DNA from 4 places in the Pseudonocardia sp. GCM10023141 genome. Region 1 is predicted to be linked to each of the others. Evidence: riboswitches for the same ligand, from Rfam matches in the RefSeq annotation. Region 1 holds a riboswitch; each other region holds the start of a gene.
What was found. Region 1 has a riboswitch for cobalamin ahead of metE (5-methyltetrahydropteroyltriglutamate--homocysteine S-methyltransferase). Riboswitches for the same ligand answer to the same signal wherever they lie in the genome.
Positions count from the first base shown of each region.

Region 2: it holds a riboswitch for cobalamin, as region 1 does, so the genes downstream of both, cobN (cobaltochelatase subunit CobN) here and metE (5-methyltetrahydropteroyltriglutamate--homocysteine S-methyltransferase) in region 1, are expected to answer to the same signal.
Region 3: it holds a riboswitch for cobalamin, as region 1 does, so the genes downstream of both, ACFPFQ_RS41175 (SAM-dependent methyltransferase) here and metE (5-methyltetrahydropteroyltriglutamate--homocysteine S-methyltransferase) in region 1, are expected to answer to the same signal.
Region 4: it holds a riboswitch for cobalamin, as region 1 does, so the genes downstream of both, ACFPFQ_RS45335 (ABC transporter substrate-binding protein) here and metE (5-methyltetrahydropteroyltriglutamate--homocysteine S-methyltransferase) in region 1, are expected to answer to the same signal.

Region 1 covers NZ_JBHSIR010000087.1:235,299-242,952, reverse strand. The annotation lists gene metE (5-methyltetrahydropteroyltriglutamate--homocysteine S-methyltransferase) at 1-2,251, opposite strand, end outside; cobalamin riboswitch at 2,377-2,594, opposite strand; gene ACFPFQ_RS47810 (MFS transporter) at 2,744-4,096, opposite strand; gene ACFPFQ_RS47805 (NAD(P)-dependent alcohol dehydrogenase) at 4,122-5,132, opposite strand; gene ACFPFQ_RS47800 (mannitol dehydrogenase family protein) at 5,132-6,613, opposite strand; gene manD (D-mannonate dehydratase ManD) at 6,625-7,654, opposite strand, start outside.
Region 2 covers NZ_JBHSIR010000018.1:61,705-69,358, forward strand. The annotation lists gene ACFPFQ_RS09715 (hypothetical protein) at 1-1,390, shown strand, start outside; gene ACFPFQ_RS09720 (Dyp-type peroxidase) at 1,428-2,342, shown strand; gene ACFPFQ_RS09725 (precorrin-2 C(20)-methyltransferase) at 2,478-3,977, opposite strand; gene ACFPFQ_RS09730 (precorrin-8X methylmutase) at 3,980-4,606, opposite strand; gene ACFPFQ_RS09735 (precorrin-3B synthase) at 4,603-5,739, opposite strand; cobalamin riboswitch at 5,936-6,057, shown strand; gene cobN (cobaltochelatase subunit CobN) at 6,159-7,654, shown strand, end outside.
Region 3 covers NZ_JBHSIR010000069.1:52,673-60,326, reverse strand. The annotation lists gene ACFPFQ_RS41185 (DUF998 domain-containing protein) at 1-529, shown strand, start outside; gene cobT (nicotinate-nucleotide--dimethylbenzimidazole phosphoribosyltransferase) at 557-2,293, opposite strand; gene ACFPFQ_RS41175 (SAM-dependent methyltransferase) at 2,281-2,661, opposite strand; cobalamin riboswitch at 2,717-2,837, opposite strand; gene ACFPFQ_RS41170 (MMPL family transporter) at 3,518-3,853, shown strand; gene ACFPFQ_RS41165 (HAD-IA family hydrolase) at 3,847-4,134, shown strand; gene ACFPFQ_RS41160 (cyclodeaminase/cyclohydrolase family protein) at 4,186-4,695, opposite strand; gene cobA (uroporphyrinogen-III C-methyltransferase) at 4,692-5,912, opposite strand; gene ACFPFQ_RS41150 (cobalamin biosynthesis protein) at 6,058-6,447, opposite strand; gene ACFPFQ_RS41145 (aspartate/glutamate racemase family protein) at 6,792-7,481, shown strand; gene ACFPFQ_RS41140 (alpha/beta fold hydrolase) at 7,498-7,654, opposite strand, start outside.
Region 4 covers NZ_JBHSIR010000082.1:172,715-180,368, forward strand. The annotation lists gene ACFPFQ_RS45310 (hypothetical protein) at 1-545, shown strand, start outside; gene ACFPFQ_RS45315 (class I SAM-dependent methyltransferase) at 585-1,232, shown strand; gene ACFPFQ_RS45320 (cupin domain-containing protein) at 1,206-1,541, opposite strand; gene ACFPFQ_RS45325 (amidohydrolase family protein) at 2,040-2,900, shown strand; gene ACFPFQ_RS45330 (dihydrofolate reductase family protein) at 3,010-3,594, shown strand; cobalamin riboswitch at 3,649-3,832, shown strand; gene ACFPFQ_RS45335 (ABC transporter substrate-binding protein) at 3,868-4,932, shown strand; gene ACFPFQ_RS45340 (FecCD family ABC transporter permease) at 4,937-6,010, shown strand; gene ACFPFQ_RS45345 (ABC transporter ATP-binding protein) at 6,007-6,786, shown strand; gene ACFPFQ_RS45350 (glycoside hydrolase family 15 protein) at 6,840-7,654, opposite strand, start outside.

The sequences.
Region 1 (7,654 bases):
CCACCAGGTTGCGCAACGACGCCAGCACCTCGGGCTCACCGCGGGTCTTCAGCCCGCAGTCCGGGTTGGCCCACAGCCGGTCCGGCGTGACGAAACGACCGGCCGCGCGCAGCAGCTCCTCGATCTCGTCGGCCGTCGGCACCTCCGGCGAGTGCACGTCGTACACGCCAGGGCCGAGGCCCCGCGTCACGCCGGTGGCCAGCCCCTCGACCTCGGCCATGTGCGACCGGGCCGCCTCCAGCGTGGTGACGTCGGCGTCGAGCCCGTCGATGGCGTCGACGACCGCGGTGAACTCCGAGTAGCACAGGTGCGTGTGCACCTGCGTCGCGTCGGCCACACCACCGGTGGCCAGGCGGAACGCGTCGACCGCCCAGTCGACGTAGGCCTTGCGACCTTCTGCGCGCAGCGGCAGCAGCTCGCGCAGCGCCGGCTCGTCGACCTGGATGACGCGCAGGCCGGCCGCCTCCAGGTCGCTGACCTCGTCACGCAACGCCAGCCCGACCTGCCGGGCGGTGTCGCCCAGCGGCTGGTCGTCGCGGACGAACGACCAAGCCAGGATCGTGACCGGGCCCGTCAGCATCGCCTTGACCGGACGCTGCGTCAGCGACTGCGCGTAGGTGCTCCACGCCACCGTGATCGGCCTCGGCCGCGACACGTCGGCGTAGATCACCGGCGGGCGTACGCAGCGCGAACCGTAGGACTGCACCCAACCGTGCTCGGTGGTGGCGAAGCCGTCGAGGTTCTCGGCGAAGTACTGGACCATGTCGTTGCGCTCCGGCTCGCCGTGCACCAGCACGTCGAGGCCGAGGTCCTCCTGCAGCCGGATCACGCGCTCGATCTCCGCACGCATGCGACGCTCGTACTCGACGTCGTCGAGCTTCCCCGCGCGGTGGGCGGCCCGGTCGGAGCGGATCGCGCGGGTCTGCGGGAACGAGCCGATCGTGGTGGTCGGCACCGGCGGCAGCTGCAGGTGCAGGCGCTGGGCCACGACCCGGTCGGCAGCCGACCCGCGGGCGTAGTGATCGGCGCCGAGTGCGGCGAGGCGGGCCCGCACCTGCTCGTTGCGCTCACCGGAGCGGTCGGCGTTGCGCAGCGCGGCAGCCGCGTCGAACTCGGCGGAAACGCTCTGCCGCCCCTCGCGCAGGGCCCGGCCCAGCAGCACGACCTCGGCCACCTTCTGCTTCGCGAACGCGAGCCGGTCGCGCACGGTGGCGGCCAGGTTGGTCTCGACGTCGACGTCGTAGGGCACGTGCAGCAGCGAGCAGGACGAGCTGATCTCGACCGAGCCGGCCGGGCCCATCAGCGTGGCGGCGCGGGCGAGCGCCGTCTCCAGGTCGGTGCGCCACACGTTGTGCCCGTCGACGACGCCCGCGAGCAGCGTCTTGTGCTGCAGCGCCGGGAGCGTCGCAGCCAGGTCGAGGTCATCGAGGCCCGCCACCAGGTCCAGCGCGATCGCCTCGACCGGGCTGGCCGCCAGCACCGGCAGCGCCGGGCCGAAGTTGCTGTAGTACCCGGCCACGAGGATCTTCGGTCGGCCCGCCACCGCGCCGAGCCTGCGGTAGGCGACGGCGAGCGCGTCCAGCTCGGCTGCCGCGCGGTCGGCGGTGAAGGCCGGCTCGTCGAGCTGCACCCACTCGGCTCCGGCCGCGCCGAGCTCGGCGAGCAGCGCGGCGTACGCGTCGAGCACGGGCTCGAGCAGGTCGAGCGGGCTGAAACCGGCCGGAGCCCCCGGTGCGGCCTTCGCCAGCAGCAGGAACGTGACCGGCCCGATCAGGACCGGACGTGTCGGCACACCGGCCGCGAGCGCTTCGGTGAACTCCTCGACCGGCTTGCGGTCGGCGAGGGTGATCGCGGTGTCGGGGCCCACCTCGGGCACCAGGTAGTGGTAGTTGGTGTCGAAGAACTTCGTCATCTCCAGCGCCGGCACCGAACCGTGGCCCCTGGCCATCGCGAACAGGGTGTCGAGGTCGTCGAGCCCGAGCGCGGCGAAGCGCGGCGGCACCGCGCCGAGGATGCGGGCGGTGTCGAGCACCTGGTCGTAGTAGGAGAACGTGTTGCCGGGCACCGAGTCGAGCCCGGCGGCACGCAGCTGCGCCCAGGTGTCGCGGCGCAGCCCGGCGCCGACGGCGCGTAGGCCGTCCTGGTCGAGCGTGCCCGCCCAGTACTTCTCGACGGCCTTCTTGAGCTCACGGTCCGGGCCGATCCGGGGATAGCCCAGAACGGTCGTGCCGATGGTGTTGCTGGGAGTCACTGCTCTCTCCTCGCGAGCGGACGGAGGATCCGCCGCGTCGCGGGAAGCACGACGGCGCCCGGGCACACCGGTGCCCCGGACATCCGCACGGCCCTCCCACGAGGCCACGGATCCGCGCGCAACCGTCGGGTGCGCACACCGGTGGCAGGTCTTCGGACTCGCGGGCACGCGCCTCCCGGCGCACCTACCGACCGTCGCTTCCCAGGCCCTTCGACCCAGTGCTCGTTGACGGCTCTCGTTCCCACTCACCGCTGCGGGGCAGCCCCGGATTCTCACCGGGTTCCCTCTTGCCTCGGACCCGCCCGTACTGCGACGGGCCCGAACCACCAGCGCTTCGGACTATAGCGGCGCCCGGCGACGTCGCACCTGGCCGTGACGTTGGGCACGTGCCGCCGCCGGGCCGGGACCCGTTCCCGCGTTGCAGGAAGGCCACCTTGCCGCAAGATTCTTGCGGCAAGGTGGCCTTCCTGCAATGGGGTGTCAGCGGGGGTGTCAGCGCGCCGCCGGCACCGGATCGGTCGCGTCCTCGGGCACGTTGAGGTCGCGGTTGAGCGTCTCCGGCGACATCAACGTGGCCACCACGCTGATGATCGCCATCAGCATCATGTAGGCCGCCACCGGGATCCAGGACCCGGTGAACGCGCTGATCAGCGCCGCGCAGATCAGCGGGGCCACGCCGCCACCGAGCACCGACGAGAACTCGCGCGCGAGCGCGACCCCGGCGTAGCGGTAGCGGTTGCCGAACATCTCCGGGAACCAGCTCATCTGCACCGCGACGGCGCCCTGCCCGGCCAGCAGGAAGCCCACGATGATCGCGGCGTAGATCGCCCACGCCGAGCCGGTGCTCAGCGCGATGAACGTGGGGCCGGGCAGCACGACCAGCGCCGAGACGACCGCGAGGTAGATCGGGCGACGTCCGAAGCGGTCGGACAGGATGCCGAACCCGACGGCACCGATGCCGCCGCAGATCGCGCCGACGAGCAGCACCGGCGGCACGAACGACGGGTCCACACCCACGGCGGAGATCAGGTAGGACGCCATGAACACCTGGTAGGTGTAGGACTGCGCCGTCACGCCGACGTTCATGAACAGCGCCAGCAGCACCGGCTTGCGCCCGTGTTCGAGCACCTCGCGCAGCGGCGCCTTCGGCTCCGCGTGCTGCTCCTTGAGCTCGGCGAACACCGGGCTCTCCTGCAGCCGCCTGCGGATGATCCACGCCGCGATCGTCACGAAGATGCTGCTGAGGAACACCAGCCGCCATCCCCATTCCAGCACCGCCTCGGTCGGCAGCAGTTGCACGAGGATCCACGCCAGCGCACCGAGCGCGGTGCCCAGTGCCGCACCGGTCATCACGAGCGATGCCAGCCGCCCGCGACGCCCCGGATAGGCCGTCTCGGTCAGCAGCGTCGCACCGCCTGCCTGCTCGGCACCGGCCCCGAACCCCTGGAAGAACCGGCAGACCACCAGCAGGATCGGCGCCAGCAGCCCGACCTGCCCGTAGGTCGGCAGCAGCCCGATCGCGAGCGTCGCGCCGCCCATCAGCATCAGGGTGGCGACGAGCACCCACTTGCGCCCGAGCCGGTCGCCGAAGTGGGAGAAGAACAGGCCACCGAGCGGCCGGGCCGCGAAGCCGACGGCGTAGGCGCTGAAGCTGGCGAGGATGCCGGCGGCAGGGGTGATGTTCGGGAAGAACAGCTTGCTGAAGACCAGCGCCGAGGCCGTGCCGTAGATGACGAAGTCGTACTGCTCCAGCGCCGTGCCGATGAGGCCGGCCCAGGCTGCTCGGCGCACGCCCTTGCGGCGGGCGGGATCGATCGTGGTCGGGGTGCTCGCGATGGTGTCCATGCGTCCTCGAATGGAGTCAAGTCGATCAGGGGCGGATGACGACCTTCAGGTGTGACGGGTCGAGTACCGGAGCGCGCAGCGCCTCGGCCGTTCTGTCGAGCGGAAAGCGGCCCGTGAGCACGGCGTCGATGTCGACGACACCCCGCTCGACGAGCGCGATCGCGGTCGGGAACGCGTGCGCGTACCGGAACGCGGTCACCAGGTCGATCTCGTAGCGCTGCAGGAAGGCCAGCGGCAGCCCGTCCACCGACGGCGCGGCCTGCCCGACGACGGTGGCGCGGGCCGCGGGACCCAGCGTGCGGATGCCCTGCCACAGCGCCGCCGGATGGCCGGAGCACTCCAGCAGCCGGTGCACGCCCGTCAGCTCCGGGGCCCGCTCCGCGGTGTTGATCGTCGCTGTCGCGCCCAGCGAGCGGGCCACGGCAAGCCGGGCGTCGTTGACGTCGGTGACGACCACCTCGGCGGCCCCGCAGGCCAGCGCGACCTGCATGACGAGGATGCCGATCGGCCCCGATCCCGTCACCAGCACGCGGTGCCCGGCGCGGACGTCGGCACGCTGCACGGCCCACACGGCCACCGCCAGCGGCTCGATCAGCGACCCCAGCTCGGTGCCGATCGCGGCGGGCAACGGGTGCAGCGCCCGGCGCGAGACGACCAGGTGCTGCGCGAGCGTGCCGTGCGTGGGCGGCGAGCCGAAGCAGGTACCCGTCGGGCACAGGTGGTAGCGCCCGGACCGGCAGGTCGGGCAGTGCCCGCACCCGACGGCCGGCTCGATCGCCACCCGCGTGCCGACGGCGAGATCGACATCCGCACCCGCCGCCGTGATCACGCCGGACGCCTCGTGGCCGAGCACCGTCGGGCTGCGCAGCACGTTCTGGCCGTTGCGGCCGTCGGCGAAGTAGTGCATGTCGGAGCCGCAGACGCCCACGGCGTCGATCGCGACGAGCGCGTCGCCGGGACCGGGCGGGCGCAACGGGACCTGCTCGATGCGCACGTCACCGGCGGCATGCAGGACCGCGGCGCGGGTGGTCTCCATCATCGGCTCCCCACGGTGGCGGCGGCCTCGACGGCGGCGCGTGGCCCCGACCGGGTCAGGACCTCGGCCAGCTCCGCGACGCGCGCGGCGAACTCCGGGTGCTCGGCGAGCTCGGTACCGAGCAGCCCGCCGTCCAGCACGGCCGCGGCGAAGGCGGCGGTCGAGCCGGTGCGGGTGCGCAGTGCCGCGAGCCGCTCCCGGGCGGGGTCGTTCATGGCGGCCGCGTGCGGACCCGGGTCGAACCCGGCGGGCGGCGCGACGCAGCACAGGTACGCGGCGACGGTGAGCGCCAGCTGATGGGGCATCCGGCCGGCGGCCAGTGCGAGCACGGCGGGTTCCGGCACCCGTTGGCGCAGCTTGACCGAACCGTCGGAGCCGACCTGGTGGGTGCCATGCCCGAGCGCGGTGTTGGCCCACCGGGTGAACAGCTGCGCCACGTAGGCGTCGAGATCCACATCGGCGGGGACCTCGACGCTCGGAAGATAGTCCTCGATCGCCCGTTGCGCTGCATCCGCGACGAAGGGATTTCCGACCGCCTCCGGGATCGTCGCCGCGCCCGCGAGTGCACCCAGGTACGCGATGAGGGAGTGCGTGCCGTTGAGCAGCCGGAGCTTCAGCAGCTCGTAGGGCTCGACGTCGTCGGTGAACAGCGCTCCCCCGTGCTCCCAACCCGGCCGCCCGGCGGCGAAGCGGTCCTGCAGCACCCACATCGTGAACGGTTCGGCCGGCACCGGGACGGCGTCGGTGACGCCGAGGAGCCGGCGCGCGGTGGCCCGGTCGGCGTCGGTGGTGGCGGGGACGATGCGGTCGACCATCGAGTTGGGGAAGGTCACCGCACGGGCGAGGTACCCGAGCAGCTCGGTGGCCTCCGGGCCCGGCAACGCCGCGGCGAACTCCCGCACGAGGCGAGCGGTCTGATCCCCGTTGGCGGCCAGGTTGTCGCAGCTCAGCACCGTGACGGGCGCTCCGTGGGAGCGCGCGCGGCGCTGCAGGCCCCGAGCGATCTGCCCGATCGTCGTGCCCGGGGCACCGTCGCCGCGCAGGTCGGCGCGGACGGCAGGCGCGTCGAGGTCGAGCCCGGACGTGCGCGGGGAGAAGACGTAGCCGTGCTCGGTGACCGTCATCGTCACGATCGACGTGGTGGCGGCACCGATGGCGGCCACCACCGCGCCCGGGTCGTGGGCGGCGACGATCGCTCCGGTGTGGACGGCAGGCACCCGTGCCCGCGTCCCCTCCGGGGAGACCTCCAGCACCGCGTAGCGCAGCTCCTGGCGGTGCAGGGCGTCGACCACGGTGGCCGAGCGGCTCGCGACGCCGAGGATGCCCCACGGCCCGTCCTGCGCGGCGAGTGCCGCGGCGGTGTAGACGGCCTGGTGGGCGCGGTGGAAGTTGCCGAGTCCGAGGTGGACGATGCCGGTGGCGAGCGGGCCGCGCCGGTGCAGCAGGGCACCAGGGGCGGTGGTGGCGGCGCTGAGGGTCATGGCGGAGGGCGTCACCAGTCCGTCACCGACCCGTCGCGACGGCGGGCCACCGGCAGGTACGCCGGCTGGTAGGGGAAGCGGGCCGCTGCGGCCTCGTCGACCTCGACCCCGATCCCCGGTGCGTCACCGGGGTGCAGGTGACCGTCGGCGTAGCTCCAGGCGTGCCGGAACACCTCGCCGGCGAGCTCGGGATGGCCCATGTACTCCTGGATCGCGTGGTTCGGCGTGGCGAGGCCGAGGTGCAGCGCCGCCCCCATCGCCACCGGCGAGACGTCCGACGGGCCGTGCGGGGCCAGCCGGACCTGCCAGACCTCGGCCAGCGCCGCGATCCGGCGCAAGTGGGAGATGCCACCCGCGTGCGAGACGGCCGCACGCACGAAGTCGATCAGCTGCTCCGTGATGAGCTGTTGGAACTCCCAGATGGTGGAGAACACCTCGCCGATCGCGAGCGGGACCGTGGTGTGCTGGCGGATCCGGCGCAGCACCTCCTGGTTCTCCGCGGGTGTCACGTCCTCGAGCCAGTAGAGGTCCACCGGCTCCAGCGCCTTGCCCAGCCGGGCCGCCTGGATCGGGGTGAGCCGGTGGTGCGCGTCGTGCAGCAGCTTCAGCTCCGGGCCGGCGTGCTCGCGGGCCGCGGCCATCGCGACCGGGGCATGGCGCAGATAGGCCTCGGTGTCCCAGACCTCCTCGTCCGGCGCGGTGCCGCGCCCGGCGGGCTCGTAGCTGCCCGACTTGGTGACGCCGTAGACGGTGTCGAGGCCCGGCACACCCGACTGCGCCCGGATCGCCCGGAAACCGAGCGCGCGCTTCTCGTCGATCGCGTCGAGCAGCTGCGACACCTCCCACCCCGACGCGTGGGTGTAGCTCAGGATGCGGTCGCGGACGGCCCCGCCGAGCAGCTGGTAGACGGGCTGGCCGCAGGTCTTGCCCTTGATGTCCCACAGCGCGACGTCGACGGCGCCGATCGCGGTCATCGTCACGGGCCCGCGCCGCCAGTAGGCGCCGCGGTAGAGGTACTGCCAGGTGTCCTCGATGCGCGCG
Region 2 (7,654 bases), on a different contig from region 1:
CGCCGGCGCCCGCGGTGCGGCGCTCGCCCGGGCGGAGGCGGCGCGCTCCCACGCGGCGGCCGCGCTGGCCGACGCCCGTGCCGAGACCCGGATGGCCCGGGCGGAGCTCACCGCACTCGGCACCGGCACCGACCCGATCGGGGAGCCACCGGCGACGCGAGAGGACGCGCTGGCCGCTGCCGAGCGGGCGGACCGCGAGGCCGACGCCCACCGCGGCCGCCACGACGTGGCCGTCGCCGCGGTGGCCGCGGCCGCCGCCGAGCAGGCGGTGTCGCGCGAGCGTGCCACCGGGCTGCGCCACCTCGTCGAGCTGATCACGCTGCCGGAGCAGGCGAGCGGCAGCGCACCCGTCACGGCGCCGGCGTTCACCGGCACCGTCGAGGAGGCGAGGGCGGCGCTCGACGCCACGCGGTCGGCGTGGGACACGGCGAGCACGGATGCGCGACGCAGCCTGCGCGCCGTCGAGAAGCTGGCCCAGGAGCTGGCGCTGTGGGCCGCGGCCGACCGGTTCGCGGGCGTCAAGCCGGCCGTGCGCGACCGGTTCCGCACCGACGACGTGGGCCGTGACCTGCTGCCGGATGCCGAACGGCTCGCCGACGACCTCGATCTGTTCGCCGTGCAGCTGCGGCAGCGGCTCGAGGAGCTCGAGGAGCACAAGTCGGTGGTCGTCACGGCGATGGTGGGGATGGTGCGCCAGGCGCTGAAGTCGCTCAGCCGTGCCCAGTCGCTCTCCGAGCTGCCCGAGAGCCTCGGCGAGTGGGCCGGCCAGAAGTTCCTGGAGGTCGGTCCGCGCGCGATGGTCGAGACCGCCGACGCCGTGCTGCGCGATCGCTGCGCCCGGCTCGTCGACTCGCTGACCACGCGCGGCACCCCCGTCCCACGCGGGCAGGAGCTGCTGTGGCAGGCCACCAGCGCCGTCGTCGGGGAGGGCAACTGGAAGGCGAAGGTGCTCAAGCCGTCCACCACGTTCGCGGTGGAGCGGGTGTCGGTCGAGCGGATGCGGAAGTGGTCGGGCGGGGAGAAGGTGACGATCTCGCTGCTGCTGTTCTGCATGGTGGCGAAGCTGCGCGCCACCACCCGCGGCCGGGAGCTGCCCGGACTCGGGGCGCTGCCGCTGGACAACCCGCTGGGCAAGGCCAACTACGTGGTGTTCCTCAACCTGCAGCGCAAGGTCGCCGCCGCCAACGGCATCCAGCTGATCTTCCTGACCGGGGTGGGGGACATGAAGGCGGTGGGCCGCTTCCCGAACGTCATCCGGATGCGCAACACCCGGACGAAGGCGCGGGAGTACGTGAGCATCGCCGACCGGCAGGTCGCTGCCGTCGACCCCGCCGGGATCGTCGACACGACCCGGGTGTGGCGCGAGGACCCGGTGCTGACCCTTCTGTGAGCAGCGCCGCTCGGATCGGGTCTGGGAGCATGGCGCCGTGAACGCGCAGTCCGGCATCTTCGCCCTCGGTACCCCTGAGCACGCCTACCTCGAGTTCGACCTGCGGCCCGGCGAGCACGCCGTCGCGCTGGTCGCAGCCGTGGCCGCGCTGGCCGATCCGCTCTCCACGGTGGGCGGGGTCAACCTGGTGCTCGGGTTCCGACCGGAGCTGTGGGCCGAGGTGGCCGAGCCCGCCGACGTCCCGGCGAGCGCACGTAGCTGGACCGAGGACCTCGTCGGTGCCGACGGCTACACGATGCCCGCGACCCAGCGCGACGCGGTCGTGTGGGTGGCAGGCGTGGACCGCACGGCCGTCTTCGACAATGGCCGGGCCGTGATCGACGGGCTGGCGGCCGTCGCGGTGCTGCGCCGCGAGACCACCGGCTGGCACTACCGCCAGGACCGCGACCTCACCGGATTCATCGACGGCACCGAGAACCCGTCGCTGCTCGAGGCGCCCGACGTGGCGCTGGTGCCGCCCGGGCAGCCCGGTGCGGGCAGCAGCGTGCTGCTGCTGCAGATGTGGGACCACGACTCCGACACCTGGGAACGGTTGCCGGTCGCGGACCAGGAGCGGGTGATCGGGCGCAGCAAGCCCGACAGCATCGAGATCGACGAAGCCTTGATGCCCGCCGACAGCCACGTCTCCCGCACGGTGCTGGAGGTCGACGGCGAGGAGCTGCCGATCTTCCGGCGCAACGTCGCGTTCGGCGGGGTGTCGGGGCACGGCACCGCGTTCGTCGGGTTCAGCTGCGACCAGTGGCGGCTCGCGGAGATGCTGCGGCGGATGGCGGGCGTCGGGGACGGGGTGCGCGACGCGCTCACGTGCTACACCACACCGGTGACGGGCGGGTACTACACCGTGCCCTCGGTCACGGCATTGGCGCGCTTCGCGCCGCCGGAGGAGGACTGAGCCGCAGGTCGCCGTTCCGACCCCGGCCCCGTTGCAGGAAAGCCACTTTCCCGCAACGACGTTGCAGGAAAGTGGCTTTCCTGCAACCCGCCACCCACCTCGCGGCGAGGGCGGGCAGGGCAGCGTGCGGGCCGATCAGCGCTCGTAGTGCCGCGGGGTGAAGACCGTGGCCTGCCCACCCCGCTGCACCACCCGCGTGGTGGACGACCCGATGATCAGCAGCGTGCGCATGTCCACCTGCTCCGGGTCCAGCTCGGCCAGCGTCGTGACGGTGATGCGCTCGCCCGACCCGCCGACGTCGCGCCCGACCACCACCGGCGTCTCGGGGGAGCGGTGCTCCAGCAGCAGGTCACGGGCCGCCCCCACCTGCCACGGTCGTGCGGACGAGCGCGGGTTGTAGATCGCGATCGCCAGGTCGGCACGGGCCATCGCCACCAGGCGCTCGGCCACCACGTCCCACGGCTTGAGCCGGTCCGACAGCGAGATCACCGCGTGGTCGTGGCCCAGCGGTGCGCCCACCGACGCGGCGACGGCGAGCGCGGCCGTCACCCCGGGCAGCACGCGCACGGGCACGTCGAGGTACTTGGGCTGGGCCGCCACCTCCAGCACCGCGGCGGCCATGGCGAACACGCCCGGGTCACCGCCGGACACGACGGCCACCCGCCGCCCGGACGCCGCGAGGTCGAGCGCGTGCGCCGCGCGCTGGGCCTCGACGCGGTTGTCGCTGGCGTGGCGGGTCTGTCGCGGGTTGGGGGCGACGCGGGCGAGGTAGGGGCCGTAGCCGACCAGGTCGTCGGCGGCGGCGAGGGCGGCGGCGGTCTGCGGGGTGAGCCAGTCCCGGCCTGCGGGTCCGGTGCCGATCACCACGACCTCACCCGCGCCGGTGGTGGGCTCCGGGTAGCGCGCGGGGACGGACGCGGCCACGCTGCCCGGCACCAGCGCGATCGCGAAGTACGGAACCGAACCGGGCTCGACGTCGACCAGGTCGGCGGTGCGCTCGCCCGCCATCGTCGCGCGCTCGACGTAGCGCGCGCCGTCGAGCCGACCGGCGTCGCTGATCGCCCCGCGGACGGTGCCGAACGTGCGGCCCAGTTTGAGGATCGCCGCCGAGTCGGTGTCGGCGAGGCGGCGGGCCAGCTCGGCGCGGGGCAGGGTGCCCGGCAGCACGGTGAGGATCTCGTCGCGCTCCACGAGCGGCTGGCCCAGCGCGGCCGCGGCGGCGCTGATCGACGTCACCCCGGGCACGACCTCGGTCTCGTAGCGGTCGGCCAGCCGCTTGTGCATGTGCATGTAGGAGCCGTAGAACAGCGGGTCGCCCTCGGCGAGCACGACGACGTCGCGGCCGGCCTCGAGGTGGGTGGCCAGCCTGGCCGCGGCCTCGGTGTAGAACGCGTCGATGGCGCCCTGGTAGCCGCCGGGGTGGTCGGTGGTCTCGGTGGTGACGGGGTAGACCAGCGCTTCCTCGATCTGTTCGGCGCGCAGATGCGCCGCGGCGATGCCACGGGCGATGGAGCGGCCGTGGCGCGCCGAGTGGTAGGCGATCACGTCGGCGGCGGCGATGACGCGCGCTGCCTTGATCGTGATGAGCTCGGGGTCGCCGGGGCCGACCCCCACCCCGTAGAGCTTGCCGGGCACGCCTACTCCTGCTCGCTGGCCAGCGCGTTGACCGCGGCGACCGTGATGGCCGAGCCGCCGCGGCGGCCGTGGACGACGAGGTGCTCGATGCCGTAGGCCGCGAGCGCCTCCTTGGACTCGGCGGCGCCGATGAACCCGACCGGGATCCCGATCACGGCGGCCGGACGCGGGGCGCCGGCATCGAGCATGTCGAGGAGGTGGAACAGCGCGGTGGGGGCGTTGCCGATCGCGACGACGGCCCCGTCGAGGTGCTCGCGCCACAGCTCCAGCGCCGCGGCGCTGCGGGTGTTGCCCAGCTGCGCGGCCAGCGCCGGGACGCGGGGGTCGCGCAGCGTGCAGAGCACCTCGTTGGCGGCGGGCAGCCGGGTGCGCGTGATGCCGGAGGCCACCATCATGGCGTCGCAGAGGATCGGGGCACCGGCCCGCAGCGCCGCCCGGCCCGCGGCGACGACGCCCGGGGAGAAGCCGATGTCCTGGGGCAGGTCCACCTGGCCGCAGGCGTGGATCATGCGCACGGCGACGTGGGCGACGTCGGGCGGCAGGCCCGAGAGGTCGGCCTCGGCCCGGATCGTCGCGAACGACTGCCGGTAGATCTCCGCGCCGTCGCGGATGTAGGTGCGGGTGCTCACAAGCCGTCCTGCCGTTCGCCGTCGATCAGGTAGCCGCCGTCCGCGAGCGCCACGGCGTCGACGTGCGGCGCGTGCGGTGCCCCGCAGCGGCGCTCGCAGCCCGAGACGTGGGTGCGGCGGTGGATCAGGGGGAGCGCGGTGCGGGCGTCGGCCCGGACGTCGGCGAGCGCCTTCGCGCAGCCCGGCCGGCCCGCGCAGGCGCTGAGCAGCGGCGCGGGCGACGCCGGGTCCACGACCAGACCGGCGGCGGCCAGCCGTGCGGCTGCGTCGGCGGTCGGCAGCACGATCGACCGCCACGGCGTGACGACCACCCGCTGCGCGGCGTCGGCCAGTACCAGCAGTTGGGCGGCCGTCAACTCCCCGAGCACCGGAGCGACGGCCAGCGCGGTGCCCCCGTCGGCACGCCGCACCGGACCCACCCCCGCGAGTCGGGACGGAAGGACCCGCGAGTCGGGACGGATCGCCCCGCGAGTCGGGGCGGATGGACCCGCGAGTCGGGCCCGGTCGGCCTCGGGAAGCTCGATCGCGCGCCAGGCGCTGCCACGGACCTGCAGGAACGTGGTGGCGGCGCGCACCAGCAGCGCGACGGCGTCCTCGGTCCGCGCGGTGACGCCGGTCTCGGTGCCGGCCACGACCAGCGTGCCGGTGGCGGCGTCGAGAGCCTGCCAGCACAGGTCCGGTTGCTCGGCGGCGACGTCGCCACGACCGTCGTCGAGTGCGAAGAGGAACCGGCCCGACAGCCCGGCGAGCTCCGGGCGGGCGCACAGCGCCCGGTCCAGCGCCGGGGCCAGCTCCCGGACGTCGGCGAGGCCACCGGCGATGCCCGACAGCGGTGACGCGAGCACGTTGCGCACCCGCTCGTGGGTGCGCGAGGGCAGCAGCCCGCAGCCGGTGAGCCGGCGCTCCAGCTCGGGGTCGCTGCGATCGAGGCCGCGCAGCTGCAGGTTGCCCCGCGACGTCAGGTGGATCTTCCCGTCGCCGAGGTCCTCGGCGCAGGCGGCCAGCACCCACAGCGCGGCCGCGTCGACCTGTCCGCCCGGCAGCCGGACGCGCGCGAGCGCGCCGTCGGCGGCGTCGTGCGGGGCGAGGACGCCGGGACAGGCGTCGACGCGGACACGGACGGGGGTGGGCACCGGGTCACTGTAATCACGCACGCCGGTGAGCCGGGGGAGCCGACGATCACACTCCGTGCCGCACCGGGATGTCAGCAAGGTGGCCTTCCAGACGTTCAACGTCAGGAAGGCCACCTTGCTGAGATGCGGGACCGGCTTGACTCCCGCCCCGACGCCACCGACAGTGAGGCGCACAACTGCACAGCGCGAGCGGGTCCAGGAAGCCGGTGCGAGTCCGGCGCGGTCCCGCCACTGTCACCGGGGAGCGAACCCCGTCAACGGCCACGGGGTAGCACCCGGAAGGCCGGGGCGAGCGTCGATCCGGGAGCCAGGACACTGCCCCGCTCGCTCGCCACCATGACCTGGGACGAGGATCCCGAGGAAGGTAATCCCATGCGCTGCGCCGCGTGCCGCTGTTTCGTGCCCGAGGGCGTCTCCTCGTGATCCTGCTGCTCTCCACGTCCGACACCGACCTGCTGTCGGCCCGCGCGAGCGGGGCCGGCTTCCGGTTGGCCAACCCGGCCCGCCTACTCGTCGACGATCTTCCCGCCCTGCTCGACGGCGCCGACGTCGTGGTCGTCCGCATCCTCGGTGGCCGCAGGTACTGGGAGGACGGCCTCGACGCCCTCGTCGCCTCCGGCAAGCCGCTGGTGGCGCTCGGTGGTGAGCAGGCGCCCGACGCGGAGATGATGCAGCAGGGGACCGTGCCCGCCGGCGTCGCCGCCGAGGCGCACGCGTACCTCGCGCAGGGTGGCCCGGCCAACCTCGCGCAGCTGCACGCGTTCCTGTCCGACACGCTGCTGTTCACCGGGGAGGGCTTCGAGCCCCCGACCGCGCTCCCGACGTGGGGCGTGCTCGAGCGCACCGCGCGGGAGACCAGTGGCCCCACCGTCGCGGTGCTCTACTACCGCGCCCAGCAGCTCGCCGGGAACACCACCTACGTCGAGGCGCTGTGCACCGCGATCGAGGACGCCGGTGGCCGCGCGCTGCCGGTGTACTGCGCGTCGTTGCGCCAGGCCGAGCCCGCCCTGCTCGAGAAGCTGCGCGAGGCCGACGCGCTGGTCGTCACGGTGCTGGCCGCCGGTGGTACCAAGCCCGCGTCGGCGAGTGCCGGTGGCGACGACGAGGCGTGGGACGTGACCGAGCTCGCCGCGCTCGACGTGCCGATCCTGCAGGGCCTGTGCCTCACCAGCAGCCGCGCGGCCTGGGCCGACGGCGACGACGGCCTGACGCCGCTCGACGTCGCCACGCAGGTGGCCGTCCCCGAGTTCGACGGGCGGCTGATCACCGTGCCGTTCTCGTTCAAGGAGATCGACGCGGACGGCCTGTCGGTCTACGTGCCCGACCCCGAGCGGGCCGCTCGCGTCGCGGGGATCGCGGTGCGCCACGCGGGGCTGCGGCAGATCCCCAACGCCGACAAGCGGATCGTGCTGATGCTCAGCGCGTACCCCACCAAGCACGCGCGGATCGGCAACGCCGTCGGGCTCGACACCCCGGCCAGCGCGGTCGCCCTGCTGCAGGCGATGCAGGCCGCCGGGTACGTGATCGGGGAACTGCCCGGTGTCGCGGAGTCCGACGGTGACGCGCTGATCCACGCGTTGATCGCCGCAGGCGGGCAGGACCCGGAGTGGCTCACCGAGGAGGCGCTGGAGTCCAACCCGGTGCGGATCTCCGCGGCCCGCTACCGGCAGTGGTTCGCCGGGTTGCCCGCGGACTTCCGCGAGGATGTGGAGAACCACTGGGGCACCGCGCCGGGTGAGCTGTTCGTCGACCGCAGCACCGACCGTGACGGCGAGATCGTGGTCGCGGCGATGCGCGCCGGCAACGTCGTGATCATCGTGCAGCCGCCGCGCGGGTTCGGCGAGAACCCGGTGGCGATCTACCACGACCCGGACCTGCCGCCCAGCCACCACTACCTGGGGGCCTACCGCTGGCT
Region 3 (7,654 bases), on a different contig from region 1:
CACGCTCGCCGTGCTGTTCGGCATGGTCTGGGCCGGGGCCCACCTGGCGGGCAAGCCGATGGTGCTGTTCTCGGTGTGGGCGGCGTGCCTGCTGCTGGCCGCGATCTTCCCCACCGACAACTCCCCCGACATCACCTCGTTCGCCGGCTGGGTGCACCAGTTCGCCGGTGGCGGCATCCTGCTGTTCCTGTCGATCGCCGGGTTCACCGCCGCGCGGCGGCTCACCGAGAGCCCTGACTGGCGCCCGGTGGTGCCCACCGTCCGCATCCTGTCGGTCGGAGCGGCCATCCTCGCCGGCGCGTACGTGGCCTCGCGCATCGTCCAGGTCGTGCCGGACGCGATGGTGCTCTTCGGCGGTGAGGACATCGGCGGCATCCTGCAGCGCGTCGCCTTCGGCTTCGACATCGCGGTGGTCACGGCACTGGCCGTGCACCTCGTGCGGGTCTCGTGGCTGCGCCTGAGCGATCGCACCGAGCCGTGGACGGGCGGCGACCCGGCCAACCCGCCCACGGCGCACCTCGGCTCCTGAGGGCGCCGCACCCCGTCCTCGCCGGAGCTATCCCTCCTGCTCGGTCTTGTTCGTGACCCCCGCGGCGTCGAACGTCGCCACGTCCTGCAGCGCCTGGGCCGCGGCCTGCACCACCGGCAGCGCGAGCGCGGCGCCGGTGCCCTCCCCCAGCCTCATGCCGAGGTCGAGCAGCGGCTCCAGCCCGAGGTGCGCGAGCGCGCGGGTGTGACCCGGCTCGGCGGAGCGGTGCCCGGCCACCCAGTAGCCGACGGCGTCGGGTGCCAGCGCCGCGGCCACCAGCGCGGCGGCACCGGCGCTCACGCCGTCGAGCACCACCGGCACGTGCAGTGCGGCCGCACCGAGCAGGTAGCCGGCGAGCCCGGCGTGCTCGAGCCCGCCGAACGCCGCGAGTACCCCGATGGGGTCGGCCGGATCGGGCCGGTGCAGGGCGAGTGCCGCGGCGACGACCGCGGTCTTGTGGGCGAGCGTGGCGTCGTCGATGCCGGTGCCGCGGCCGGTGACCTCCGCCGCGCCGGCTCCGGTGAACGCGCAGATCAGCGCCGCCGCTGACGTCGTGTTCGCGATGCCCATGTCGCCGGTGATGAGGCAGCGGTTGCCGCCTGCGACGAGGTCGCGCGCGGTCTCGATGCCCACCTCGACCGCCGCGACGGCCTGCTCGCGCGTCAGCGCCGGGCCCTGCGAGAGGTCGGCGGTGCCGTCGGCGATGCGGCGCGGGAGCAGACCGGGCAGGTCGGCGGGCAGGGGCGACGCCACCCCGATGTCGACGACGCAGACCTCGGCGCCCACGCGGCGGGCGAACGCGTTGACGACGGCGCCGCCCGCGGTGAAGTTCGCGACCATCTGCGCCGTGACCTCCTGCGGCCACGGTGTCACGCCCTGCGCGTGCACCCCGTGGTCGGCCGCGAACACGGCCACCGCGGCGGGCTCCGGGATGGGTGCCGGGCACTGCCCGGCGATCCCGGCCAGCGTCACGGCCACGGCCTCCACCCGTCCCAGCGAGCCGGGCGGTTTCGTCATCCGGTCCAGCCGGTCGGCCGCGGCCGCCCGCGCGGCGGCGTCGGGCGGTGTGATGGCGGCGACGGTCTCGGCGAGCAGGTCCAACGGGTCCTCCCCCGGTAGTCCACGCAGGCCGAAGGCCTCGTGGTGCACGGCCCACCGCAGCGGTCTGCGGCGGGCCCATCCCGACGACTCGAGTTCCGGTCGGTCGGCGAACTCGGTGACGTGCCCGACGCACAGGTAGGCGACGAGCTCCAGGTGCGGGGGCAGGTCCAGCTCGCGGGCGAGCGCCCGCTCGTCACCGAAGCTGACCCAGCCCACACCCAGGCCCTCCGCGCGGGCGGCGAGCCAGAGGTTCTGGACCGCGCCGACCGTGGAGTAGGGCGCGGTGCGCGGCTGGGTGTGGCGACCCAGCGTATGGCGCCCACCGCGGGTGGGGTCGCACGTGACGGCGATGTTGAGCGGGGTGTCGAGGATCGCCTCGACCCGGACGCTGCGGAACGCGTCCGCCCGCGCCGCCGGCAGCGACGCCGCGTAGTCCGCCCGCGCCGCCGCGACGTGCGCCTGCACCCGCTCGCGGGTGGCGCGGTCGCGGATCAGGACGAAGTCCCACGGCTGCGAGAACCCGACGCTCGGGGCGGCGTGGGCGGCGACCAGCACGCGGTGCAGCGCCGCGTCGTCGATCGGGACGTCGGCCCGGAACCCGGAGCGGACGTCGCGGCGGCCTGCGACGACGCGATGGAACGCGTCCCGCGTCAGCTCGTCCACGGGCCCCCGGCCGCCACGAGGCTCTGCATCTCGGTGATGCCGGGCACGAGGCGCACGGTCAGCTCGCCCACCGTGTCGCGCACCGCCGCCGCCAGCGCGTCGAAGGCGAAGTCACCGCCCGGATCACCCTCCGATGCCACCACCGCCGTTCCGCCCGGGTGGGCGGCGAACCACGCCGCCACCGCGGCGGCCGCGCCCACCGGCACCCGCTCGACCCGCCAGGCCTCGGTGTAGAACAGCACCGTCTGCTCGGCACGCCCCACCTCCGGCACGAACACGACGTCGGCCGCGGCGAGCAGATCCGCCGCCCGCACCGTCACCAGACCCGGATCACCGGGTCCGACACCCACTCCCACCAGCACGTTCACGTCGCTCTCCTCCTCGAGGGTCCGCGCCCTCGCTCCGGGGTGATCGACGGCAGGAAGTGTCCTGGCTCCCGGATCGACACGAGCCGCCCGACCTTCCCGCTGCTGCAGTGGTCACGGGTGGGCGATCGCTTCCCGGTGACAGTGGCGGGACCGCGCCGGATTCCCACCGGCTTCCTCCACTGCCGTCGGCCGAAGCCCAACACAGACGGCGGCGGCGGTCAACGCGGCGTGAGAAGGCCGACCTCGCGCGGGTTCGGGATCACCCCACCCGGGTTGGCCGGGCAGCGCCACCGTCGCGCCGCCGCGACCGCGCCAGTCTCGGCTCGTGACACATCCGGAGGCAGGGATCGAGACGGTGCGGCTGGCGACGTGGAGCGCGCGACATCCGTGGCGGGCGGTGGCGGCGTGGTCGTGTTCGTGGCGCTGTGCGTCGGGACGGGATCCGCGGTCGGTACCGACCAGGGATCGATCAGCGCGTTCTGGATCGGCGAGGCCGGGCGGGCGGAGTCCCTCGCCGCCGCGGCCGGGCTGAGCCCGCCGGAGACCGAGAACATCCTCATCACCTCGGCGGCGGGGCCGCTCGACGAGGTCGCGGCGGCCGCGGCGGACGTCCGCGCCGCGCTGCGCGACGTTCCCGGTGTCGCACGGCACGACCGGGGTGCTGCGCCTCGCGGTGCCGTACGCGGAGAACTCCCCGGAGGGGGCGGCGTCGCTGCAGCGGTTGCGGGGACCCTGCTCCCCCAGGCCTTCGGCACCGCTGTCCGGTGCGGGGTGAGCGGAGATCTCCCGCGGCACCGACTACTCGGCGCACCAGGCCGAGCGCATCCCGTGGGTCATCGGCTCCCGGATGCCGCTGATGACGTTCGCGATCCTCGTGGGCCTCTCCACCGACTACCAGATCTTCGTGGTCTACCGGATCCGCGAGGCGGTGCGGCGCGGGGTGTCGACCCGGCAGGCCGTTCGCGAGGGGATCGCGAGCACGGCGGGCGTCGTCACCAGCGCTGCGGCGGTCATGATCTCGGTGTTCGTGAGCTTCCTGCTCATCAACCGGATCGAGATGAAGCAGGTGGCCGTCGGCCTCACCGCGGCCGTGCTGTTCGACGCCGTGGTGCTGCGGATCCCGATCCTGCCGGCCGCCATGACGATCCTCGGGAGTGGACGTGGTGGCCCCGCTACCGCACCGCGATCCTGAGCAACTCCGCTGACGGTGCGCGCCGCGAGGAGTCGCGGCGCTATGGCTTCCCCGACCTCGTCGATGTGCTGCTCTACTCCCACGAGATCGGGATCGCGAAACCCGACCCGCGCGCGTACCAGCTGACCTGCGAGCGGTTGGCGGTCGAGCCCACCGGAGCGGTGTTCGTCGACGATGTACCGGCCAACGTCGAGGCCGCGCGGCAGATCGGCATGCACGCGGTCCTGCACACCGACGCAAGGCAGACGATCATGGCGGTCGAGGCGCTGTTGCGGAGCTGAGCGCGCGGGGCCCGCGAGATGTCAGAAGGGCGTCCATGCTGACGGTGAACGTCAGGAGGGCGTCCTTCCTGACGTGTGCGACGGCGGGGGCGGGGCGTTCGCCGCCACCAGGCCGTCCGCGGTGGTGATCGCCGCCTCGGCCAGCGCGACGGCCGCGAGCGCGTCACCGCGCAGGTTCGGGTTGCCGTCGCGGGCGAGTCCGGCCGCCAGCGCGGCGACCTCGTGGGCGATCGCCGCGATCTCCGCGGGCACGGCCGAAGCGGCGGCGCGGGTGCGCTCGACGGCCGCGGGCCGAGCCGGGTCGTCGCGGGGCAGCCGCAGCGCGGCGAGGAACTCGCGGTACGCGGCGGCATCGGCGTCGGCCAGCGGCTCCGCCCGGTCGCGCAGCGCATCCGCCGCGGCCGGTGCGGCGCCCGGCTCGGGCGCGTAGCGGGCCGCCATCCCCGCGAGCGCGGCGGCCAGCGCGGTGGCGAGTGCGGCCGCGCCACCGCCACCGGGCGCGGGCGTGCGGTCGGCGACGGCCACGAGCAGGTCGCGGACCGACAGGTCGAGCAGGCTCACGACGTGACCTGATGGTCGACGAGACCCGCGACGGGCCCGACGACGATCACCGCGGGCGGGTGGATCTCCTGGTCGCGCACGGCGTCGGCGACCTCGGCGAGCGTGGTGCGCACGGTGCGCTGGATGCGGGTGGTGCCGTCCTGGATCACCGCGACCGGGGAGTCGGCGGGGCGGCCGCCGTCGATCAGGGCCGCGGCGAACAGCCCGATCCGCTCCACGGCCATCATCAGCACGATGGTGCCGCGCAGCCGGCCCAGCGCGGGCCAGTCGACCAGGCTGGTGGGGTGACCCGGGGCGACGTGCCCGGACACCACCACGATCTCGTGGGTGACGCCGCGGTGGCTGACCGGAACGTCGGCGACCGCGGGTGCGGCGAAGGCGCTGGTGATGCCCGGTACGACGGTGACCGGCACGCCGGCCTCGGCGCAGGCGAGCACCTCCTCGAACCCGCGTCCGAAGACGTACGGGTCGCCGCCCTTGAGGCGCACGACGAAGCGGCCCGCCCTGGCGTGCTCGATGAGCAGCTCGTTGATCCGGTCCTGGTGCATCGCGCGCCCGTAGGGGATCTTGGACGCGTCGATGACCTCGACGTGCGGCCCGAGGGTGTCGAGCAGGTCGCGCGGGCCGAGCCGGTCGGTGACCACCACGTCGGCGCGGGCGAGCAGGCGCCGGCCGCGCACCGTGATCAGCTCGGGGTCACCGGGGCCGCCACCGACGAGCGCGACGCCGGGGTGGGCGGGCTCCGCGGCGTCGTCGACGACCCCGGCCTGCAGCGCCTCGACGAGGGCGGTGCGGACCGCGGCCGAGCGGCGCGGGCGACGTCCGGCCAGCACCCCGACCGTCAGGCCGTCGTGGCGCCCGACCGCGGGGGTGACGGCGGTGCCCTCGGGGGCGTCGTCGGCGCGGACGCAGAAGATCCGCCGCCGCTCCGCACCCGCGCTGACCTCCGCGTTGACCTCGCGGACCTCGGTGCAGGCCACGACGTACCAGGCGCCGGCCAGATCGGTGTCCTGGAACGGGCGCTGCGACCAGCGCAGCTCCCCCGCCGTCGCCATGCCCTCGACGGCAGGCGTGACCTCGGGTGCCACCACCTCGATGTCGGCGCCAGCCGCGAGCAGCCCGGTGAGCCTGCGCTGCGCGACGGTGCCGCCGCCCACCACGAGAACCCGGCGGCCGGCGAGGTCCAGCCCGGCGAGGTACGGATCGCTCATGATCATTCTCCCTCCGCCGCTGACGAGTCCGAGTGTCGACGGTGCGAGGGATCGCGGCGGGGCCGCCGGTGGATCGACCCGGTTCCCGTGCCGCCGAACGGGCGCGATCATAGCCCGCGGGCGGCCCTCCACCCGGGCGTCGCGACCCAGCTCACCCGCTCGCGACGGCGACCGTCACCCGCCCGACCACGATCTTGGCGACGACCAGCCGCACCGGCCCCCCGCCCGCCAGCTCGGCGGCGGCGTGCAGGGCGGCCGCCTCGGCGACGCTGGGGGTGCCGGTCGCAGCCTGCACCCGCGCGTCCGGATGGGGCACCGTGACCCGCGCGAGCACGGCGGCCGGGTACGTCCACAGCTCGGCAGGCGCGATGGCGGCGAGGATGCCCGGCTCGTGGGCCTTGCCGTCGACGCTGGCGTAGGCGCGGACGTCGGCGGCGTCGATGCCGTGGGCGGTGGTGAGCAGGGTGAGCGCGGCCGTGACCTCGGCGGTCGAGATGCCGCGACGAGCGCCGATCCCCACCACCATTCCGCCCCTGTGCACGGGCGGGACGCTACGCCGGGTTGCAGGAAAGCCACTTTCCCGCAACGTCATGGCGGGAAAGTGGCTTTCCTGCCATCGCCGCGCGAGGGTGGCGGGCCAGCGGGGACCTCTCGGTGACCGCACCCATCGGCCCCGCGCCGGCCCCGGCGCAGGAAGGTGGCCTTGCCGCAAGAATCTTGCGGCAAGGTGGCCTTCCTGCAACCCGAGAGCGTGGCGCGCCGGGTGAGTGACCACCGCCCACAGGTTCCGGTTGGATCATGAGCCGATGAGCACTCGACCACCGGCGCTGTGATCCGCGCGAGCCGCACCACAGCGACGTCGCGAGGATCGGCACACTGGGTCATGTGCAGACCATCGGCCTCATCGGCGGCATGAGCTGGGAGTCCAGCGCCGAGTACTACCGGCTCGCCAACGAGGCGGTGGCGCGCGAGCTCGGCGGCCTGCACTCGGCGCGGCTGCTCATGACGTCGGTGGACTTCGCCGACATCGAGGAGCTGCAGCGCGACGGCGACTGGGACCGGACCGGCGTCCTGCTCGCCGCCGAGGCGCGCTCGCTGCAGGACGGCGGCGCCGACATGGTGTTGCTGTGCACCAACACCATGCACATCGTGGCGGACGCGGTCGCGGCCGCCGTCGACATCCCGCTGCTGCACATCATCGACGTCACCGCGGCCGCGGTGCTCGCCGCCGGTCACCGGCGCGTGGGGCTGCTGGCCACCGGTTTCACCATGGAGATGCCGTTCTACCGCGACCGGATGGCGGCGCACGGCATCGATGTCGTCGTGCCCGACACCGACGACCGGGCCCTCGTCCACCGCGTCATCTACGACGAGCTGTGCCGCGGCATCGTGCTGGACTCGTCGCGCGCCGCCTACCGCGACGTGATCGGCAGGTTGGTGGCGGCCGGGGTCGAGGGCGTGGTGCTGGGCTGCACCGAGATCGAGCTGCTGATCACGCAGGCCGACAGCGCCGTGCCGGTGTTCCCGACCACCCGGCTGCACGTCGAGGCCGCCGTGGCGCGGGCGCTCGGCTGACAGCGAGCGGGCCCACTCAGCCCACCAGCGCGGAGACCTCCGTGATCACCGACGACCACAGCTCACGGGGCAGGTGGTGGCCCATCCCGGAGTAGGTCCGCAGCCTGGCCCCGGGCACCGCAGCGGCGGTGGCCCGCCCGGCCGCCACCGGGATCAGCGGGTCGGCGGCGCCG
Region 4 (7,654 bases), on a different contig from region 1:
CGGCGTCCGACGACCACGCGGTCGTGGATCGACGCCGGATCGCGCTGGTCGAGCCCGGCGTTTCGGCCGCGCCGATCCACAACGAGGGCAACCCGCACCCGCTGCACGGGTCGGCTGAGCCGCCGGCCGATGCGGCTCTCGCGGCGCTGGTGGCCGAGGTCCGCGCGTCGGCGGCCCGGGCGGCCTCGGCAGCGCTGGACGAGCTCGCGGCCGGGTTGCCCGCCCCGATCGTCTCGATGTCGCTGCGGGCCTGGCCGGTCGACTTCCCCACCGACATCGCCGTCCAGCGGCGGGTGCCCTACGAGAGCCGCGCCGACTCGGTGATGTACTGCGAGGTGCTGGCCGAGCTGGCCCACCACCGCGGTTGGGCGGTGCACCGCTACAGCGCCAGGGACGTCGAGGGACAGGCGGTCCGGATACTGGGGGAGCGGGCGAAGGTGGTGCTGCACGGCCCGCGGGCGGTGTGGGGGGCGCCGTGGGCGAAGGACCATCGGATGGCGCTGGCCGCAACGGTCGTTGCCGCGTGCGGCGGGCACGACACCTGAGGCGTGGGAGAGTGCAGCCGTGATCATCGAGGTGAGGGCATGACCGCAGCGTTCGATCGCAGTTTCTGGGAGCAGCGCTGGTCGCAGGCCCTGCGTGAGCACGGGGACGCCGTCGCGAAGCGCCCGCCGAACGCCCGACTGACCGGGGCCGTCGCCGACCTGGCTCCCGGTGTCGCACTCGACGCGGGCTGCGGCCACGCGTCCGAGACGCTCTGGCTGGCTGCCCGCGGGTGGCGGGTCACGGCGGTCGACTTCGCCGCGAGCGCGCTCGCGCACGCCCGCTCGACGGCCGAGGCGATCGGGGCGGACGTCGCCGAGCGCGTCGAGTGGGTGGAGGGCGATCTCGCGACCTGGACCCCGCAGCCCGGCCACTACGACCTCGTTCTGTGCCTCTACGTCCACGTGGCGGGGTCGGTCGCGGAGCTGGTGGGCCGGATGGCGACGGGCGTCGCGCCCGGCGGGACCCTGTTCCTGGTCGGGCACCGCCCGGTCGACCCGGCCACGGGCGCGGCGACCCCGGCCGCCGGTCAGGTGCAGGTCTCCGTCGACGATGCGGTCGCCGCGCTCGACCCCGCGCTGTGGGAGCTCGTCGTGGCCGAGGACCGGCCGCGCGCGGTGGGTGGCAGCGGCGTCGATGCCGTGATCCACGCGCGCCGCCGGTCACACCCGGTCGGCCGCGACGGCTGATCGCGGCGGGTCGGGTTCGTCGCGGTCGTGATGGCCGCGACGCGCGTCCCGGTCGAAGATCCCCAGTATCTCGGCCGGGCCGCCCGCCGTCCCGATGGCGTGCGGGAGCATCGTCGGGAACTCCGCGGCCTGGTTGGTCTCCACGCGCAGGCGGCGGTTGCCGAGCAGCAGGATCACGGCGCCCGCCAGGACCACCAGCCACTCCCGACCGGCGTGGGCCCGCAGCCGCGCAGGATTGTCCGGCGGCGGCTCCAGCAGGCGTTGCCGGACGACCGTGATGCCCGGATCGGCGCGCACGCTCCAGCGCATGTCCTGGCGGGCCGCGTCGTGGACTCGCAGACCGACTTCGCATGCCGTCGCAGGTCGTCGCACACGTTCCACACCCTGCGAGGACGGGAGACGGTGTGCGAAGTCAACCTGTTCGCCCGCTCGCCTCGGCGACAATCGGCGACGTCAGCGAGTGAGGCTGCGGGTCCGGCGGCCCGCTGGGTCCGCGACGTGACCGCGCTGGTGGTCAACCCCTGACCGCTCGCACACACCGCAGCGTCCCGGCACACACCGTGCACGGTGTGTGCCGTGCACCGGAGGTGTGTGCGAGCGCGTCAGCCGCCGTTCGGGTCATCGGCGCGGTGGCTGCGGGGGTGGCGCGGTCGGGTGCGGCGGCGCCCATGTCCGGGTTGGCGTGATCCCCGGGCCGTCACACGGCACCCTCCGGCGGACTGATTATCTGAAGTATTGCTCAGATGTGCATGCTTCGCTACATTCACTATCCGACACGTTCGTTGAGCATTGGGTAAGGGAGTGCGGATGGCATCCACTGAGAAGGTCAAGGGGCGCGTCATCGATGCGCACAGCCACATCGGGACGATGGACGCGTGGCAGTTCTACAACCTGAAGGAGCCGGTCAAGCCCACGGTCTACGAGTTCGCCAACGCGAAGGAGTACCTGGGCTACATCGACAACCTCGGTGTCGAGCGCGGCCTGATCCTGCCCAACTACGGCATCCCGGTGCAGGGCCACGCCTTCTCGCTCAACGACCTGGTGCTCGACTCCGTCACCAACAACGAGCGCCTCGTCGGCGGCCTGTGGGTCTCGATCCTGCCGCAGAACAAGGAGCTCACCCTCAAGACGCTCGAGAGCGCGGGTGAGCGCGGCATCAAGGCGCTCAAGACCACGTTCCTGCTGGGCGGCAACCCCGACCCCAACACCTGGGACGACGAGACGCGCGAGCTGGCCGAGGCCTGCTTCGACGCCGCTGAGCAGCACGACCTGGTGTTCCACTTCCACACCAGTGCCGGTGGTGCCTCGGACATCAACAACTTCATCCCGCTGGTGGAGCGCTACGGCAAGCGCGTCAAGATCTACCTGGTGCACTTCGGTGGCGGCGTCAGCGGCCACATCAAGCTCGTCCCGCAGTTCCTCGACTGGGTGGAGGAGGGCTACCAGGTCTACTGCGACACCACGTGGACGATCGGCTTCGGCGCCCGCTGGCTGATGACCGAGATCGAGAAGCGCGGTATCGGTGAGGACCGCGTGCTCTTCGCGTCCGACGAGCCGTGGAGCGACTTCTGGGGCGAGTACTGGAAGATCAACGGTGCTCCGGTGAGCGACGAGCTCAAGCAGCGGATCCTCTACAAGAACTACGAGCAGCTCTACGGGGAGAAGTAACCCCTCGACGAAACTTCGCCGGCGGGTGTCGATGTCGCCGATCGTCGTTCGTGTAGCGGGTGACGGGCCGCCGCTGGGGCGGTCCGCTACCCGGAAGGACACCCACCCCATGCGTTCGATCGGTACCTACCTGAGCATCACCCTCGACGGCGTCGTGCAGGGCCTCGGCCGTCCCGACGAGGACACGCGCGGCGGGTTCACGCACGGCGGCTGGGGCGGCGCGTTCCAGGACGAGGTGATGCAGCAGGAGGCCGGCAAGGGGATGGGCAAGCCGGCGGACATGCTCTTCGGCCGTCGCACCTGGACCGACTTCATCACCGCGTGGGGCTCCCGCACGGACGGCAACCCGTTCACGAAGCACATGAACGGCGTCCGGAAGTACGTCGTGTCCCGCACCCTCGACGACGCCGACGCCTGGGAGAACTCGGTCCTGCTGCGCGGTGACGCGGCGCAGACCGTCGCCGAGCTGAAGGATCGTCCCGGCGCGAACCTGATGATCATCGGCAGTACCGCACTGGTGCGCAGCCTGCACGCCGCGGGCCTGATCGACCACTACACGCTGCTGATCCACCCCATCACCCTCGGCAGCGGCGCGCGGCTCTTCGAGGGTCCGGCCCCGCTGACCGAGTTCACGCTGACCAGCAGCGTGGTGACCACCACGGGCGTGATCATCGCGAACTACACGCGCACCTGACCGGTGCAGGGTGACGTGGACTGCAGGGGCCGCTCGGTGGTGCGGCGGGCTGCTAGGTTCCGCCACGAGGCCAGTCACGCCCAGTGAATGGGTCAGGGAATCCGGTGTGAATCCGGAGCTGACGCGCAGCGGTGAAGGTGACGGGCGAGGCGACATGCCACTGGACCCCACGGTCCGGGAAGGCGCCTCGTCCGGATGATCCTGAGTCCGAAGACCTGCTGGCCGACAGCCGTCCGGGCTTCGCGATCCGAGCCCCTGAGCAGAGGCCTCTGCATGACCATCTCCCGACTCCGGTTCCCGGCCGCACTGGCCGTCGTCGCCGCGGCGCTGGCCGCCTGCGGTGGCGCGCCGGCCCCGGCGATCACCGCGGCGCCTGCCACCGCAACGGTGACCAACTGCGGTATTCCGGCCAGCTATCCCACGCCGGTGCAGCGCATCGTCGCCACGAGCAACTCCGCGAACGTCGGCACGCTGATGAGGATCGGGGCGCTGCGCCAGCTCGCGGCCGCCACGCTGACCCCCGGCAACGACGCCGTGATGAGCGCCCTCTACGGGCCGGGCATCGAGAGCGTGCCGCGGCTCAAGAGCCCCATCTCGATGGAAGCGGTGCTCGCCCAGCGGCCCGGCCTGCTGGTCGGCTCCTTCAGAGGCCTGTTCGCCGGTGCGTCCGGGGTCACGATCGAGTCCGCGGCGGCCAAGGGCATCGCCACCTACGTGATCTCCGACAGCTGCCGCCAGGATCCCGGCGCCGGCAAGGACTCCAAGCTCGGCACCATGGATCCCTGGGACGCGGTGCGCGCCGACGTCACCAACTACGGTGTCCTCACCGGCCACCAGCAGCAGGCGAGCGCCGCGCTCGCCGAGCTCGACACGCGGCTCAAGGCGCTCGCCGACGCGCCCCGACCGGCCACGAAGCCGAAGATCCTGCTCTTCGACAGCGGCACGAACGACCTCTACACCTCGGGGCGCAACGGCCCGCCGCAGGGGATCATCGACGCGGCCGGGGGCACGAACGTCTTCGCGGCACAGGACACCACCTGGTTCCACGCGAGCTGGGAGAGCGTCGCGCAGTCACAGCCCGACGTCATCGTCGTCATGGACTACCGCTCGGGCAACGCCGACGAGGTCGCGCAGAAGAAGGCGACGATCACGAGCCAGCCGGGGCTCAAGGACCTTACTGTCGTGGCGCAGAACCGGATCGTCGTGCTCCCGCTGGCCCTGTTCACCAGCGGCTTCCCCAACATCGACGCCGCCGACGAGCTGCGCGTCGCGCTCGAAGGGTTGGGGCTCGCGCCGCCCAGCGGCATCGTCGGGAAGCTGCCGGCCGACCTGAAGTAGACCGGTGCCGACCTCGGAGCGTGTCGCCGACCGGCGAGCCACGCGCCGCGTCCCGCTGGCCGCCGTGCTGCTGGTGCTCGTCGCGGCGCTGGTGGTGAGCGCGCTCGCCTCGGCGGCCTTCGGCGCGGCCGACGTCTCGCCGGGCGTGGTCGTCGACGTCCTGCGGCACCGGCTCCTCGGTGGCCCCACGGGCGTCGATCCGGTGGCCGACGCGATCGTCTGGGAGATCCGCGGGCCCCGCGTGGTGCTCGCGATCGTCGTCGGTGCCGGTCTCGCGCTGGGCGGCAGCGGCATGCAGACGCTCGTGCGCAACCCGCTCGCCGACCCCTACCTGCTCGGTGTCTCCTCCGGCGCCAGCGTCGGCGCGACCGCCGTGATCACGCTGGGCACGTTCGCCGGCGCGGGGCTGTGGGCGCTGTCGGCGGGTGCGTTGCTGGGGGCGCTGGGCGCGGCGTTGCTCGTGTTCGGGGTGGCGATGGCCCAGGGTGGCCTGACCCCGCTGCGGCTGGTGCTCACCGGAACCGTGTTGTCGTCGGCGTTCGCGGCGATGGCGAGCTTCCTCGTGTTCCGCAGCGCCGACCCGCAGGCCGCGCAGTCGGTGCTGTTCTGGCTGCTGGGCAGCCTGTCGGGGGCGACGTGGGAACAGTCGTTGCTCCCGTTCGTCGCCGTGGCGGTGATCGGGGCGGTGCTGCTGGCCGGCAACGGCTGGCTCGACGCACTGGCCGCGGGCGCGGACGTGGCCGCCGCGCTGGGCGTGCCCGTGCGGCTGGTGCGCAACGTGCTCTTCGTCCTGCTCGCGATCATGATCGGGGTACTGGTGGCCGTCGCGGGCGGGATCGGCTTCGTCGGGCTGATCCTGCCGCACGTCAGCAGGCTCGTCGTGGGTGCGCGCCACCGCCGGATGCTGCCGGTCGCGGCACTGGCGGGCGGGCTGTTCCTGCTCTGGGTCGACGTGGCCGCCCGGACGCTGGCCGCGCCCAGCGAGATCCCGCTCAGCGTCGTCACCGGTGTCATCGGCGCCCCGGTCTTCCTGCTGCTGCTCGGTCGGCGGCGCTACAGCTTCGGATCCGTGTCGTGATCGCGCACCTGAGTGTCCGCGGGCTCGCGTGCGCCATCGGCAGGCGCGTCATCCTGCGCCACGTCGACATCGACGTGGCCGGCGGCGAGGTCGTCGGGATCGTCGGCGCCAACGGCACCGGCAAGTCCACGCTGCTGCGGGCATTGGCCGGCATCCGACCGGCCGCCGCAGGCGAGGTGCTCGTGCACGGTGAACGGCTGGCCGCGATGCCGGCCAGGGCCCGGGCGCGGGCGCTGGCGCTCGTGGAACAGGAGGACGACCTGCCCGCGGACCTGCTGGCGGGGGAGCTGGTGGCGCTCGGGCGGATCCCGCACCGGCCGCCGTGGGCCGGGGGTGACGCGACGGAGCGCAGTGCCGTGCTGTCCGCGCTCGCCCAGGTGGACCTCGCGTTCGCCGTCGACGTCCCGGTCGGGCAGCTGTCGGGCGGGGAACGGCGCCGGGTCCTGCTGGCGCGTGGCCTGGCCCAGGAGTCGCCGCTGCTGCTGCTCGACGAGCCGACCAACCACCTCGACGTCCGGCACCAGCACGCGTTGCTGCAGACCGTCCGGTCGCTGGGTCGCACCGTCGTCGCCGCGATGCACGACCTGGACCTCGCCGCGGCCTACTGCGACCGCATCGTCGTGCTGCACGACGGTGGCGTGCTCGCGGTGGGGACTCCGGAGCAGGCGCTGACCCCGGACCTGGTGCGGCAGGCCTTCGGCGTGCTCGCGACGCCGGTGGTCCATCCCGGCACCGGTCGCGTCCACCTGCTGTTCTCGGCGGACGGAGGCGCCTGACGGCGCTGTCCCGGGTGGTTGTGCCGTCCAGCTCGATGAGCGCGGCACCGCGGCTACGAGGCCACCGACCCCCGCGGCGGAGTCCCGGCCGGCGCCCGGTCGAGCCGGTGTGCGGCGTTGATCAGGCCGACGTGGCTGAATGCCTGCGGGAAGTTGCCGACCTGCCGGCCGGCGCCGGTGTCGTACTCCTCGGCGAGCAGGCCGAGGTCGTTGCGCAGCGCGAGCAGCTTCTCGAACAGCGTCCGGGCCTGAGCCGGGCGGCCGGCGCCGTGCAGTGCTTCGACGAGCCAGAACGAGCAGGCCAGGAAGGCGCCTTCGGCGCCGGGCAGGCCGTCGACCTTGTCGGCGTCAGGTCGGTAGCGCAGGACCAGGCCGTCCTGGAGGAGTTCGCGCTGCACGGCGTCGATGGTGCCGACGATCCGCGGGTCGTCCCAGGGTAGGAACCCGGTGCGGGGAATCAGCAGCAGCGCGGCGTCGAGGCCGTGGCTGCCGTAGTACTGGGTGAAGGTGCCGCGGGTGGTGTCGAAGCCGCGGTCGAGGATCTCCTCAGCGATCCGGGTGCGCAGGAACCGCCAGCGGTCGGCGGGTCCGGTCAGGCCGAACCGCTCGACGGCCTGGATACCGCGGTCGACGCCGGCCCAGGCCATCACCTTGCTGTGCACGAAGTGGTGGCGCCCGCCGCGGACCTCCCACAGGCTGTCGTCGGGTTCGTCCCAGTGCCCCTCGAGGTAGTCCAGCAGGGCACGTTGCAGGCCCCAGGCCGGGCCCCGGGCCTTCAGACCCTCCTCGCGGGCGAGGTGCAGTCCGTCGAGGACCTCGCCCCAGACGTCGAGCTGGAACTGGTCGGCGGCGGCGTTGCCCACCCGCA